DNA from 3 places in the Clostridium hominis genome. Region 2 is predicted to be linked to each of the others. Evidence: riboswitches for the same ligand, from Rfam matches in the RefSeq annotation. Region 2 holds a riboswitch; each other region holds the start of a gene.

Region 1 (5,340 bases), on a different contig from region 2:
TCATAAGTAGTTAATGCATGTTTATAAGAAGCTAGGAGAAATCCTAGCTTTTATAAAAATATTTATAATTGGATCTTAAAAAGAATATATCAAGTAATTAAAAATATATTTATTAATAATATAAGTACAGATTTTATAAAAAATAATTAGGAGGTAGATTTTGTGGGCAATATTAGTGACTATCTTAGAATTGCAGGAATAATAATTGGAGCAATTTTAGGTTTATGGTTCTTACTTTGGATTTTTGGATTAAGAATTATTGACAATGATAAGGTTGGAATTGTAGAAAAGTGGTGGAGTAGAAAAGGATCATTAAAAGAACAAATCATAGCTTTAAATGGTGAAGCAGGATATCAACCGGAATTGTTAAGAGGAGGAATTCACTTTAGAACTCCATTAATCTATAAGATTCATGTTGTACCCTTAGTTACTATTCCACAAGGAAAAGTAGCTTATGTTTTTGCTAGAGATGGTAAGCCTCTTGAACCTACACAAACCTTAGGTGAGGTTGTCGTGGAAAGTAATAATTTTCAAGATGTAAGAGGGTTCTTGGTGAATGGAGGACAAAAAGGACCTCAAAGAGGAATCATAAGAGAAGGTACTTATGCTTTTAATCTAGCTCAGTTTGTTATTATTACTGAAACTGTTACTTATTGTTTGAAAACAGGAACTAAAGCAGAACAAGAAACATTAAAAGCTATGGCAAAATTAATACATGAAAGAAAGGGATTTGAACCAGTTATTATTAAAGGTAATACTGATTTGGTTGGAATTGTTACTGTCCATGATGGACCATCACTAGGGGGAGAAAACATAATTTGTCCTACTGTTGGAGATGATGCAGCAGATCCGAATTATCATAATAATTTTCAGGATATTGATGCCTTTTTAAGAGCAGGGGGATTTAGAGGTAGGCAGTATCAGGTTTTAGCAGACGGAACTTATTTTATAAATAGATTATTTGCTACTATTGAGTATATTCCTAAGGTTGTTATACCAGTTGGATTTGTAGGGGTAGTAGTATCCTATACTGGATCAAAAGGTGAGGATTTTTCAGGTATAGATTATAAACATGGAGAACTTGTAAAGAAAGGATATAGAGGAGTATGGAATGAACCTTTAATGCCAGGAAAATATGCATTTAATATTTATGCAGGAAACATAATTAAGGTTCCAACTACCAATGTAATCTTAAAGTGGATATCTAATCAAATTGGAAATCATAAATATGATGAAAATCTTAAAGAAGTTAGCTTAATAACTAAAGATGCTTTTGAGCCAAACTTACCTTTATCCGTAGTATTTCACATAGATTATAGGAAGGCACCATTGGTTATTCAGAGATTTGGGGATATAAAGATGCTTGTAGACCAGACTTTAGATCCTATGATTTCTGCATACTTTAAAAACATTGGTCAAACTAAGACTTTAATAGAATTAATTCAAGAACGTAATGATATACAGGGTCAAAGTTCAAGAGAAATGCAAGAAAAGTTTGGACATTATAATTTAGAATTAGAGGAAGTATTAATAGGAACACCTGCAAGTCCAAAGGTAGGAAATGAAATTGAAACAATATTAACTCAATTAAGAAGTAGACAAATAGCTAGGGAACAACTACAAACATATGAAACCCAACAAAAAGCAGCTGAAAAGGAGAAAGAGTTAAGAGAGGCAGAAGCTGTAGCTAAACAACAAACTACATTAACTGAATCTGATATAAATATTAGAATTCAAGAAAATCAAGGTAAAGCTGAGTTGATGAAAGCAAGGCAGGATGCAGAGAAAATACAAAAACTTTCTGAGGCAGATGCTTATAAAGTTAAGAAGCAATCAGAAGCTGAAGCATTTAAAATTAAGGTTACTGCAGAGGCTGAGGCTGATAAAGAAGCTAGAGTAGGTATATCTAAAGCTATAGCAGCTAAAGAACAAGTTAATGCTTATGGGGGACCACAATATAAAGTTATAAATGACGTTATGTCATCATTTGCAAATGCTATTAAGGATGGAAAGGTTGATATAGTTCCTAAGACATTAGTAAATGCTAGCGGAAGCAGTGATGGGGTAGGCACAAATGCATTTGAGTCACTAATGATGCTTTTATTAAGTGAAAAATTAGGGGGATTAGAATTCAATAAAGAAAGTGAAATTTCTGATCAAGTTAAAAGAATAAAAGAGGAGCTTTTGAATCAAATATCAACAAAAGATTATGTGGAAAATAGTTTGTTAAGCGAAGAAGAAAAAGAAAATTAATTATTTTCTTAAAATATGTATATATTTCATTTCGTAGGGAAAACTGAGAAAGAACAAGTGTTAAATTCAGGAGGAAATAAAATGTCAGACAAAACTTTAGTATGTAGAGACTGCGGACAAGAATTCGTATTTACTACAGGAGAACAAGAATTCTACAAGGAAAAAGGCTTTACAAATGAGCCAACAAGATGTGCTGCTTGTAGAAAAGCTAAAAAAGAACAAAACAATAGAAGATAAGTAATCTTTTGTTTTAAAGTAGTATTAAAGTAATAGTTTATTATTTTAATACTACTTTTTTCAATAATTTTAAAATATGTTTACTATAAATCACATTATGACAAAAAAACTCATATGTATATCTTATACGATATGAGGAGAAAGTGATATGAACGAAAGAGTATTTTTAGCTAAAGACTATAGTTACTATGAATCTTTAGGTCTTAGTAAGGAAATAGAAATATGGGAAGATGGTCTTAGAACATCTGGAGATAGAAATTCATATGAATGGTGGTACTTTGATGCAGAGTATACTAATGGTTGCAAATTTGTAGTTATATTTTATACAAAAGATAGGTTTGATGTTAAGGGATCGGGAAAACCTACAGCTACTTTAGATGTTACGCTACCTAATGGACAAACAATATGTAGAACAATAAGTGAGAATACTAAAATGATCGATGCATCAAAAGAGAGTTGTTATGTAAAAATAGGAGATAGCTTTATAAAGTATGAAAATGGAAGTTATCATGTTCATTTTAAAGATGAGTTAGTTCAATATGATTGTGTTATGAAAAGCGACCTTTCTATGTATAGACCTAAAACAGGATATACATTTTTTGGCGAGGATGAAAAATTATATTTTGCATGGTTAGTAGCACAACCAAGTGCAAAAGTTTCAGGATATGTAAAAGTAGGGGGATTAAGTTTAGAGCTAGAAGGTAATGGGTATCACGATCATAATTGGGGAAATGTTGAGATGAATAAAATAATTAATCATTGGTATTGGTGTAGAGCTAAGGTAGGGCCATACACAATAATCGCTAATGATATTATAGCTGAGCAGAAATATGATTATTTAAGGTCAGCTACTATGTTTATTGCTAAGAATGATGAAGTACTACTAGAGGATGAAGAGAAAACTAAGATCGAAAGGAATAATACAAAAGAGCATGATTTAACTAAGAAATTTATAGATAATAATATAACATTTATTTGCAAAGATGATAATGGAGTAAAGTATACTATTGAATTTTTTAGAGAGAAAGATATTTTCGCGTCATCACTTTTAAATGTTATGGGATTATCTTATAGCGAAATTTTATTGGCAATTTCTGAAAAGATAAACCCAACATATCTTAGATGTGTTGGAAATGTTAGATTAACTGTAGAATCAGAAGAAGGTAAAGAAATTTTTCAAAGTGATGCATTATGGGAGCAAATGTTTTTTGGAAATAATAAAACAGCATATATATCAGAGAAATAAGAAAAAATATCTATTAGATAAGAAAAAAAGATTAAGTTGTAACACTTTTTAAAGCATATAATAAACTAAAATCAAAGATGAAAAAATTATTTGACATTAATGTAAATTAATGCTAAACTTGGTTTAAGTTAAAGTAAATTGAATATGTTGTAAACAACTTGATGTAGAGGCCGCGATTGTCATCAGTACTGTAACTGAAAACTTTAAGCTAATATTTATTAGATTAAAGCTACTCATTGGAATGTTATGAGAAAGAGTTATAGGAAAGGGTCCATCGCCGAAATGGATAGATAAAAGTCTATTTATTGGGGCTATGTTTAAGAAGCATAGAACTGTCTTATGAGAATTGCCCAATTTTCATAAAGAAGAGCTACATCTTGTTGGGGCAGAAGGTTTTGTTTTATATTATTTTAAAACAGTCATGAGTGCCTTTTGCTCATGACTGTTTTTTTTATTTACTAACTTATTCAGGTTAAATTTAGTAAATAGGAGGATATAAAATGAAATTATTTGGAACTATGAAAAAAAATCAAAATGGGAACTTAGAAATAGGAATGTGTGATGCTGTTGATTTAGCAAAAGAATATGGTACACCGTTATATGTAATAGATGAAGAATTAGTTAGAAGAAATTGTAGAACTTTTAAAGAAAATTTTAAATCGTATGGAATAGAAACAGAAGTTATATATGCCTCTAAAGCATTTTTAAACCTAGCTATTTGTAAGGTAATTGAAGAAGAAGGTTTATCACTAGATGTAGTATCAGGAGGAGAACTTTATACAGCTATTAGGAGCAATTTTCCATTAAATAGGGTTTACATGCACGGAAATAATAAAACAGAAGAAGAGCTTAGATTAGCTATAGAATCGAATATTGGAAGAATAGTTGTAGATAACAGATATGAGCTAGAGTTGATTCAAGAGTTATGTGATGAATTAGATAAAAATATTGATGTTCTTTTGAGGGTGAACCCAGGAGTTGATGCTCATACTCATGAATATATCCAAACATCAAAAAATGATTCTAAGTTTGGAGAATCTATATTTAGTGAAGATATATATGAAGTAATAAAAAGCTTTATGAAGAGTGAAAGAGTTACTTTAAGAGGATTTCATTGTCATATAGGATCACAAATATTTCAAGAGACATCTTTTTATATGAGTGTTTCAGTTATGATTGATTTTATAAGTAGGATAAAGGAAAAGTGCGATTTTGTTACTAGAGAGTTAAATATGGGTGGAGGTTTTGGAGTTTATTATTGTGAAGGAGATTCACCTATAGAGCTAGGTAATTTTTTAAGTAATATGGTAGTTTCCACTAAAGAAGAATGTTCAAAACATAATTTGGCTATTCCTAAAATAATGATAGAGCCAGGAAGATCTATCATTGCAAATGCAGGAACAACTTTATATAAGATTGGTGGAACAAAGAAAACTTATGGGGAGAAAAATTATATTTTTGTTGATGGGGGAATGACAGATAATATTAGAACTGCATTATATGATGCAAAATATGAAGCTGTAGTAGCTAATAAGCTTGAAAGTAATACAAATATTGAATATACAATAGCAGGTAAATGCTGTGAATCAGGTGATATTATAATT
Region 2 (5,340 bases):
ACTAATAATCCTGATAAATATACTGCCCAACCAGTTATAGGTACTAATACACTTACTGGTGCTGAAGTAGAGTCCGCAATATACGCTAACTTATCTCTTGATATTTTAGCCTTATCTGATAAACTTCTCATAGTTGAACCTACAAATAATGGACTAAAATAATCACTAAAGAATACAAACATTCCCATAACCCATGATGTTAACTGTATCTTAACTCTACTTAAGTTTTTCTTTCTCATAATTTCTGTAAATCCTTGAATTGCCCCTGTACGTTGAAAGAATGCTATTAATATCCCTATAAATAACTCTAAAAGTAAAATCCAAGAAAAACTAGTAGTTCCTAACGATCTTTTAAGTAAGTCCGGAAATGCTAATAATCCATTTCCCGTTAATAAAACTCCTATAAAAATCGATACAAATAACGAAAATATAGTGTTTCTAGTTTTAAACGCCAGTACTATAGCAAGTATTGGCGGCAATATCGATATAATCCCCAAGTGCGTTCCCGCTTCCATATATAAAGTCCTCCTCTTTATTCATTTGCTTATTGCTAATTTGCTTCTGTTGTAGTTGCTTTAGGTGCTATATCCATTTTTGCCCCAACTAAACCTAAAACATCTTCTGGTGTTGTCCATTCTCTATTTTGAATAACACTTGTCTCTTCATGAGTAAGAACTCCTTTATAAGCAGTTAAGCTTCTTCTTAAGAATCCATCTCTTCTACAAGCTTCCTTAATTCCATTGTTAGCTATTGATCTAATATGTGGCAATACACTTGCTGCATATGCAATAGAAGTTGTATGAGCTGCTGCCCCTGGTATATTATCTACACCATAATGAATTACCCCATTAACTTCATAAACTGGATTTTCGTGAGTTGTTGGTCTATAAGTTTCTATTGCCCCACCAACATCTGCACTAATATCAACTATTACTGTTCCTTTTTTCATTAAGCCAAGCATTTCTTCAGTAATTAAATGGTCTTTTCTATGCTTCGGCCATTTAACACAATTTACTACTAAATCTGTAGTTGGTAATAATGATTTTATGTTTGATTGATTTGAGAACATAGTTCTTACATTTGCAGGATATAACTCTTGACAAGCTCTCATAGATCCTATATTTATATCCATGACTGTAACTTGAGCTCCTAATGAAGCTAAAGTTTGTATTGCACCTTTACCAACAATTCCTGCACCTAATACTATTGCATTAGCTCCTGGTGCTCCACCGATACCCATTACTAATTTACCGATTCCTCCATTGTTATTAAGTAAGTAATTTACCCCCATTAAAGCCCCTAGCTTTCCTGCAACTTCACAGTTTGGAGAACCATATCTATGTGTATCCTCTGCTGTAAATGCTATTACTTCTTTATCTAGTAACACATCAACCTCTTCTCTGTTAGCAGCAGGATGTATACAAGTGAATAAAATTTGATCTTTTCTTAATAAATCATATTCTTCTGGGAAGAACTCTTTAACTTTAAGTATCATATCACAAGTTGAGTAAATCTCTTCTCTAGTTTCTACAATCTTAGCCCCTGACTTTTTATAATCTTCATCATAAAATCCAGCATTGTATCCAGCATTAGATTGAACCCAAACCTCATGTCCATCATTTATAAGTTCTTCTACTTCTACAGGTGTTACAATAACCCTTGATTCTCCTGGTTTAATTTCTTTTAAAGCTCCTATTAACATCTTTTTCCCCCTTAATCTTATTGCTTGTCCTTTGTTTTAGGATAATAAGGACTATATATAATATTAATTACCCATCTTCATATAGTTTTGAAGATGCAGCTGACAATATTAAAATATAGAATTATAATTGCCTGCTAAATAAATATTAACTTTTATACTTTTTGACCCCAATGTATAATATTTAACTCATTTTTTGTATAAAAAAAACCTTAAGTGTTCACTTAAGGTATGAAGTATACAACAAAATATTGTAATTTCCTTAAATGATAGCACTCCACAAAACGTGACAGTCATATAGATATTATCTATACACCCAAAATAAAGCTTTAAAGCATTAGCTATATCCTTCGGCGATAAATCCTTTTGTAGTAACTCACAGCTGCTTAGCTCATTACAACTACTATTAAGTATCGCTCCTCTATCTTCTAATTATTCTATTTGTTACCATAATAACCTATTCCTATATATTTTTCAATATATATTTTTCAATATTTTTATAAAATTGCAATTTTACCTTTTAAAAATTGCATTTTAACTTTTTTTACTAATTAAGCAAATATAAAAACCCTCCATAAATTCATTTGGAATAATCCTAATAGATTTACCTATTCTCTCATCATAAACCTTATCCTTAAAAGAAATTATTCCACTTTTATAGTTAGTTATATTTAAATTTATAGTCAAAATTTCTGCATCTTTATGCCTTTTTAGTAAATAATTTATTACTTCTTCATTTTCTTGTGGCGAAATTGTACATGTTGAATATAATATAATCCCGCCTTTTTTCAATGCAACAAAAGCTGATTGTATAAGCTCTTTTTGTACCTTTACGAAAGGACTATTCTTTAATAGCTTAAGTTTTTTAGTATTTTTAATATTAATTGTCCCCTCTCCTGAACATGGTACATCAAGAAGTATTTTATCAAAATATTCCTTATAAATATGCATTAGCCTCCTGCCATCTAAATTTAATGACGTAACATTCTTTGCCCCAAGTTTTTCTAAATTAAACTTTAACCGTTCATATCTAATCTTATTTACTTCATTTGCAACTATTACGCCTTCATTATTCATCTTCTCTGCCAGCTTCAAAGTTTTACCACCTGGTGCTGCACACATATCAAGAACCTTATCTTTCTTATTTACATCTAATATCTCAGCTGGCATTATACTAGATAAATTTTGTAAATATATATTTCCATTCTTATAAGCTTCTAAGCCTTGTAGTAGTCTGTCTTGTTTTTCTTTTAATATATAAACATCTTTATAACAAGTACATCTATCTACCTTAATATTCTTTCTTTTTAATTCATCTAAAACCTTATCCCCGTCTTCTTTTAGCCTATTAATTCTAAAGGTAGTTTTCCTTCCTAGTAAATAGCTTTTTAATATTAAGTCAACCTCTTTCGGCGTATATATTTCATATAACATCTCTAGATAATACTCTGGAAATAATTCTCTAACGCCCTTTATACCTATACCAACAGCCATAAATTCCTCCCCATAATTTATAACTTTGTATACTATATGTTAAGTAGTTGTTTTTTATATCAAAATTCTCATTTATAGTCTTAAATAAAAAACAGATTACTTTAATAAAACTTACTAAGTATCCTCTTATTTTTTTACTTTAATTTCACTTAATTTTACTCCATATAAGTTCCCAAGCCTCATTATTATAATTTTCAAAATCCATATGACAACACTCCCAATTTTCAGGCCTACTTCCTGAGTAAGGTTTAAATCCAAACCTTAAGTATAAATTCACAGCCTTATAGCTCCAACTTTGAGTAGTTAAATATATATATTTTTCATCTTTTAATTTTTCATTTTTTAAAATATAGGATATAAGTGCCTTTGCTAATCCCTTGCCTCTATAATCTGGATGTACCGCTACCCAGTGCAATCTATACTTTATTCCTTCATCAAAATGCTTACCAAACCATAATGAAGCTGTAGCAACTACATTTCCTTTAGGGCTCTCCACAAAATAACAATAATTACTTAAATCAACATCCTCTTTAATAAATTCATTTTCAAAATACTTCCTAGCATCTAAAATATTATTAAATTCACCTACTTCTGTCTCAAGTTCAGCCCATTTTTCTTCCATACCTTCCTCATAAGGTTTAATAGTATACCCTACTGGAAGTTTATACTTTCTAAAAAACTCACTATTTCTTCTTACCATTAATACTTCATAATATTTTATCGACTTATCCATAACTGATTCTCCCTATATAGTTCTATATTAATAATTCTATGAGAAAAATATTTATTAATGATTGTTATTTTTCATTACCCAAGCAAATGTTTCTCTAAGATATAGTAATATATTCATCTTCAGATTTGGCTATATTATGATGTTTTTTTAACCAAATAAAATACCCGAAACATATAACTACTGAGACAAAGGATGCTACTGGTGAAGCTAAGCCCATCTTAAATAATGAAGTGTTAGTCATTTTACTCATTAGATATGATATTGGAATACGGACTCCAAATGTTGCAATCATACTATGAATAAAAGAAATCATAGATCTACCACATCCACTAAAATATGAATTCATACAAAATATAACTGCTACTAACATGCAATCAAAAGAATATGACTTCAAGTACATAGCTGCTGAGGCTATAACCTCTACATCTTTAGTAAATATACCTGTAATTGTATGAGGTAAAAACTGACAATATATGCATACTAATATTCCACATATAAGCGAATATCCTATTCCATACCTTAACCCTTTTATTGCACGACCAGGTTTATTTGCCCCGATATTTTGAGCTGTCATTGTTGCTACTGCTGCTGCAAAAGCGGTTGGTGGAAGCATTGCAAATATTATTACCTTTTCAACAACCCCTACTGATGCTGACGCTACTAACCCCATACCATTGACTATTACAGTTATTAATAAAAATGATATATTTACTAATGCATCTTGAAGGGCTAGAGGCGACCCTACTTTTAAAATACGTTTTAATGAATATTTATCAACTCTTACATATTCCTTATTGAATTCAAAAGAAAATCCTCTCTTTTTAATAAATATAATAGATATTATTAAACTTATAGCTTGGGCTAAAATAGTTGCTATAGCTGCTCCTGAAGCTCCCATGTTAAGTCCACCAACTAATATAAAGTCAGCAACTATATTTACTACACATGCTATGGCAATAAAATACATAGGTGTTTTGGAATCTCCTATTCCCCTAAAAATACCACTTACTGCATTGTATCCTACTATAAAAGGAATCCCACAAGCACATATAAAGATATATTGCCTAGCATAATCTATAGCTTCATTTGGTGTATGCATTAAAGATACTGATAAATTAGTTCCAAATATCATAATTGGAGTTAAAATAATAGCTATCATAATAAACAAAATAGTTATTGTGCCAACAGCTTTTGCGGCTCCCTTATCATTTTTTTCTCCTATACAATGACCTATTAAAACAGTTCCTCCCATAGATATTCCAAGTACAATCCCTGTTATTGTCTGCATAAGTTGACTTCCTATAGCTACAGCAGAAACAGCAGCAGAATCAGCGTATTGCCCTACAACAAATAAATCAACTGCACCATATAAAGCTTGCAATAAACTTGCTAGTAAAAATGGCACTGCAAATCT
Region 3 (5,340 bases), on a different contig from region 2:
CCTCTAAATCTTTAGTATAAATTGAATTATCTTCAATTACTTTATCATAGCGACTAAAAATTGTTGTATTGCTTAAAGATTTATCTAACTCTGAATTTTCATCCTTATTATCAGGATTATCTACCTTTAAATCATTACTTACTACTTTTGCTTCCTCCTCTATACTATTAGTTATCAATAAAACTCCTCCTATAACAAAAGCTATAGCAAATAAAATTAAAGCAATCTTACTTTTTAAATTTTTCTTCATATAACCTCTCCTCTTATCCATAGTTTATATATAATTCCACCCTATTTTTTATTATTTAAAAGAAATTTTCTTTTATACCCCATAATGAATAATATACTTTTCTTCTTTTATAGCCTTAACTATTATACTTATCAATTTATCAAACTCTTCTGATTTACACTTAATATTTTCTTCATTAATTATATTTAAGAACTGCTTAAGAGATGTCGGTGGTATTAAGGTTATTCCATAATAAGCTAAATCCTTATATGGTCTATTTAGATTATGCGCAAAGGTTTCTAATTTCTTCATTTTATCTCCAAACCCTTTATGATATATTTCATCAATAAGATCTTCATCTATAAAAATACAATTATATTTTTCTGGTTTATGCTCATTTTCCCTATACTCTTCAATACAATCAATTATTCCAAACTCATGAACATAGGCCATTATACTACCCCCATTCAATTTAAATATTGAAGAAATTATTTTTCTGAGTTCTTTTCATTATTAGCTTCATTTTTTCTTGAAAAACTAATACAAATATAAGCACAACCTAATATTATAAACACAGGATTTTTATTTACTACTCCTACTATTAGAAAACAGATTGCTGCAAAAAGCCAAAGTATTCCCGTAATATTCTTATCCATATAATCCTCCATTAAATATCTAATTTGATAATTTTATGTTATCACATATTACAAATTTATTCCATAATCCATTCTACATAGAGTCTACCCTCATTCTAAAGTAATCTATTAGCCTGCCCAGTTAATTATTCCTTTCATCCTAATTATTATATTAATAAGCAAAAAAAGGAGCAATTGCTCCTTTTAACCTTTGTATTATCTATTTAATATTACTTTTTTAGTTAAAACATCATATCCAGTATAAGCTAAAGCTAAAACTGCAGTTAATAATCTTTCATGTCCTAAACTTTCTGTTGTGGCTTTTGCAAGTTCTCTACTATGACCTCTTACTTCACAATTAGAAATTGAAATATATGGGTGTATAGTTGGTGTAACATAGCTTACATTACCTATATCACTTGATCCTCCACCAGTCTTAGGTGCATGAATTTCTGTAATACCTAAGCTTCTTAGATTTTCATTGAAAGCTTCTGATAATACTTCATTAGTATTTAAATCATCATAAGGAAGCTCATATCTATCCATCTCAAGTTCGCAACCAGTCATCAAAGCTGCACCTCTTGCAATATTTTTAACCTTTTCTAAAACATCTTCTATTGTAGCTTTTTTTGCTGCTCTTATATAGAACTGAGCTACTGCTCTTTCTGGAACTATATTAGCTGCAACTCCACCTTCAGTAATAATTCCATGCATTAATACATCTTTAGTTACGTGCTGTCTTAAAGCATCAATTCCATTAAATAATTGTATTACAGCATTTAATGCATTTATGCCTTGTTCTGGACAAGACGCTGCGTGAGCTGTCTTTCCCTTAAAAGTAAATTGAATTGGATAAAGAGCACTACTTGTACCACTAGCATAAGTCTTATCATTTGGATGAACCATCATTGCACAATCAAGTTCATCAAATGCTCCTTCTTCAACCATGATTACTTTTGCACCATTTGTCTCTTCTGCTGGAGTTCCATAAACTATTATTTTCCCTCCGACTTGATCTATTATTTTACTTAAAACAATACCTGCTCCTGAAGAGATTGTACCAATCATATTATGTCCACATCCGTGTCCTATTCCAGGTAATGCATCATACTCACATAAATAACCAATAGTTAATCCTGGCTTACCACTATCAAAAGTTGCTTTAAAGGCAGTATCCATATTTAGGTATCTTTCCTCTACTTCAAAATTGTGCTCCTTTAAAAGTTCAGTTAAAACTTTTACTGCTTTATACTCTTCGTTTCCTAACTCTGGATTTTCATATATATAATCGCTTATTTCTATTAGTCTTTTATGTATTTTTTGTCCTTCACTAGTTAATCTCTCTTTCATCTTTAACTCCCCTAAATTAATTAATATTTTTATATATAATTTAGAAGCTGCCTAAGCAGCCTCTCCTATTTTAATAAGTAAAACTTATTTGAATTTTGAGTCTTAAATTTTTTTACATCCAATTTATCATCATTGCAACAGTTATAAATCCTAAGCTTAATAAGAATATTATTGCTTGTATTGGAAGTATCCATTTTACCCATTTAGAATATGGAACTCCAGCTAATCCTAATGACGCTATTAATATTCCTGATGTTGGGAATATTGCATTTGAGAAGCCATCTCCTAATTGGAATATTAAGACTGATAATTGTCTTTGTACCCCTACCAAATCTCCAAGTGGTGCAAGTAATGGCATAGTTACAGCAGCTTGTGCTGAACCTGAAATAACAAAGAAGTTTACTATCATTTGAACTATATACATTAAATATGCAGCTATTAATGATGGTAAATTACCAATTAATCCAACTAAACCATGTAAAACTGTATCTATTATTTGAGCATTTTCTGCAATTATAACTATTCCTTTAGCACAACCTATTATTACAGCTGCCCCAATCATTCCTTTTGCACCTTCTATAAATGCCTCTGCCATATCGTTAAGTGATAATCTTCCAACAATACCTGAACATAATCCCATTGCTAAAAATACTGCTGCTATTTCAGAAATATAGAATCCCTTAACTAATACTCCCCAAACTATAACTCCTATAGCTACTGCTAAAAGAGATAATATAGCTTTATGCTTTATAGTAAAATCTTCATGACTATGAATATTAACTTCTAGTTTTTCCTTTTTCTTTCTGTCTGATTCATAAACTAAACTCTTTGTTGGATCTTTTTTAATCTTATTAGCATAATACATTAAGAATGCTATACCAACAGCTGTTGTAATAGCCCATACTACTGTACGGAATCCAACTCCTGAACCTACTTCTACACCAGCTATATTTTGGGCAATATGTACTGTAAATGGATTTAGCATTGCTGTTGAGAAACCTAATATACACGCAAAATATGTAACTGCAACAGTTAATATACTATCGTAACCTAATGCTAACATAAGTGGAAGTAAAAGCGTTATAAATGGTATTGCTTCTTCTGACATACCAAAAACTGCTCCACCAATAGAAAATATAAGTGTTAATATTGGTATTATTAATATTTCTTTACCTTTTAATTTATTAACTAATCTAACTATACCAAGATCAATAGCTTTAGTTCTTGATACAACATTTATAGCTCCTCCAACTACAAATAAAAATGCAATTATCTCAGCTGCACTCATAATCCCTTCTAGTGGTGCTTGTAGTACTGCAAATATTCCTTGTGGATTGCTTTCTACATAGCTAAAAGTTCCATCTACAACTACAGTTTTCCCTGCTTCATTTACAACTCTTTCATAAGCTCCACCTGGAACAAAGTAAGTTGCTATTGATACTAAAATTATAATTCCAAAAATTATAACTAAAGTATGAGGCATTTTCATTTCTTTTTTCATAACATCCTCTGATTTTTCTCTTTTCTTCTGTAAATTTAACATCTTCATCCTCCTATTGTTTTTTATCTTTCTAGAATAAACAAAAAAGCCTTAAGCTTATCACTTAAGACTCTTATAAATTCAGTATTAATACCTTATTTAAAATACACTTCAGTGATAGCCCTCCATAATCATTTGATTATGACAGTGTTATACATATTCTGTATAACCCCAACATAATAACCTTAAAGCCTCAGTTATTTGTTTCGGCGATATTTCCTTTCATTTTGCACTTATGCTTAATTTTCTTGCAAAGATACTATTAAATACCGCAACCTCTATCTACATATTATTAAATTTTTATATGCATAATTATACATCATTAGGCATATTTCTACAAGTTTTTTATTTGTTAGTTTGATACTTTTTTAATTCCTCTTTTAATCTTTGTATTTCTTCTTCTTTTTCCTTTAGCTTATTTTCATAATAATTCTCCTTATCTCCAAGGTTATTATTTAACATATTTATTAATGAAGCCATTTCATCAGCACTTCCAACTATCCTATTAAATAATAATAAATTAGATTTTAATATTTCCGGAATCTCATGATGAGAATATCTAAGCCTATGATCTATCTCCCCATACCCCTCTTCAAAGATAGTTCTAACTTGAATTTCAGCTATAACCTTTTGATTTGTAGGATAACATTCTACTAAGTAATGAACTGATCTATAACCTGATTGTCGTGACCTTACTTCTATACCTAAATCATCAAATATATATCTATCGTCTCCATCTCTTATGTTTGCTGTTATTTCAACTACATTCCATGTCTTTACTATAAAGTCATGTATATCTTTCCATTGGTCTTTAAATATATGTAAAACTCTTATTCCAATTAAATCTGTTATCTCATTTTTATAATTATCTACATTAAAATGAAAATCTTTTCCATTTTTAACTTTCCTATCTTCCGTTTTTCTTATAATCTTTTCAATTAATCTTTCTGGATCTTTTATTCTTGATTTAACAGAATGTATATTTTCATTGGAACGTAATATATTAGCTATAAAATCTGCTTGAGTTTCATAAGAGTTCTCAAATTTTACAAAGTCATTATATATTTTTTGCAACTCTTTAAAATCAATATTACTTCTTTCTATATATTCCTCTATATGAGGGTATTTTTCTAAATAAAAATCTTTATCTAAACTATTCACTATTAAGCCTCCCTAATGTTGAAAATTAACACTAATAATTGTATTTTAGCATATTATTAATAAAAATATTGTTAATACTTTAGATATACTTTTTCTTTTGATACTAAAATATATGATTTATCTAACATAATGTTAATCATTTAAGTAACGCAATTTCCTTTTTATGGTAATAAGTGTTATAATAGTATTATCCTTATGATTACATAATTTTGGAGGTAATTTAAAAATGAATATTCTTCGCTTTAAAAAAGCAAATTACTACAGAATAACATTAAGAACTATGACATCAGAAGACATATTAAAATTTGAAGAAATAAAAAAAAGAAAAAATAAAGAGATTAATAAATTAGCTATCTTCGTTATGTTTGGTTTAATGGTATTAGTAGCATTAATGATTCATTTATATAATTTAAATTTACAATAAT

The links. A riboswitch is a leader RNA that binds a small molecule or an ion and turns the genes downstream of it on or off. The one in region 2 is predicted to bind lysine.
Region 1: linked by a shared signal. The riboswitch ahead of lysA (diaminopimelate decarboxylase) and the one ahead of H8S20_RS04655 (alanine dehydrogenase) in region 2 are both predicted to bind lysine.
Region 3: linked by a shared signal. The riboswitch ahead of H8S20_RS16185 (YfcC family protein) and the one ahead of H8S20_RS04655 (alanine dehydrogenase) in region 2 are both predicted to bind lysine.

What each region holds. Positions count from the first base shown of each region.
Region 1 is NZ_JACOOO010000001.1:76,075-81,414, forward strand. Features, by position in the region: gene H8S20_RS00350 (HAD-IC family P-type ATPase) at 1-10, shown strand, start outside; gene H8S20_RS00355 (SPFH domain-containing protein) at 163-2,253, shown strand; gene H8S20_RS00360 (zinc-ribbon domain-containing protein) at 2,335-2,490, shown strand; gene H8S20_RS00365 (hypothetical protein) at 2,639-3,736, shown strand; lysine riboswitch at 3,893-4,117, shown strand; gene lysA (diaminopimelate decarboxylase) at 4,237-5,340, shown strand, end outside.
Region 2 is NZ_JACOOO010000005.1:5,627-10,966, forward strand. Features, by position in the region: gene H8S20_RS04650 (Na+/H+ antiporter NhaC family protein) at 1-515, opposite strand, end outside; gene H8S20_RS04655 (alanine dehydrogenase) at 551-1,702, opposite strand; lysine riboswitch at 1,962-2,131, opposite strand; gene H8S20_RS04660 (RsmB/NOP family class I SAM-dependent RNA methyltransferase) at 2,234-3,193, opposite strand; gene H8S20_RS04665 (GNAT family N-acetyltransferase) at 3,339-3,926, opposite strand; gene H8S20_RS04670 (MATE family efflux transporter) at 4,021-5,340, opposite strand, start outside.
Region 3 is NZ_JACOOO010000038.1:31,166-36,505, reverse strand. Features, by position in the region: gene H8S20_RS16205 (hypothetical protein) at 1-250, opposite strand, end outside; gene H8S20_RS16200 (hypothetical protein) at 323-682, opposite strand; gene H8S20_RS16195 (DUF8582 domain-containing membrane protein) at 718-885, opposite strand; gene H8S20_RS16190 (M20 family metallopeptidase) at 1,081-2,214, opposite strand; gene H8S20_RS16185 (YfcC family protein) at 2,327-3,757, opposite strand; lysine riboswitch at 3,865-4,043, opposite strand; gene H8S20_RS16180 (RelA/SpoT domain-containing protein) at 4,100-4,915, opposite strand; gene H8S20_RS16175 (hypothetical protein) at 5,142-5,339, shown strand; gene H8S20_RS16170 (2'-5' RNA ligase family protein) at 5,331-5,340, opposite strand, start outside.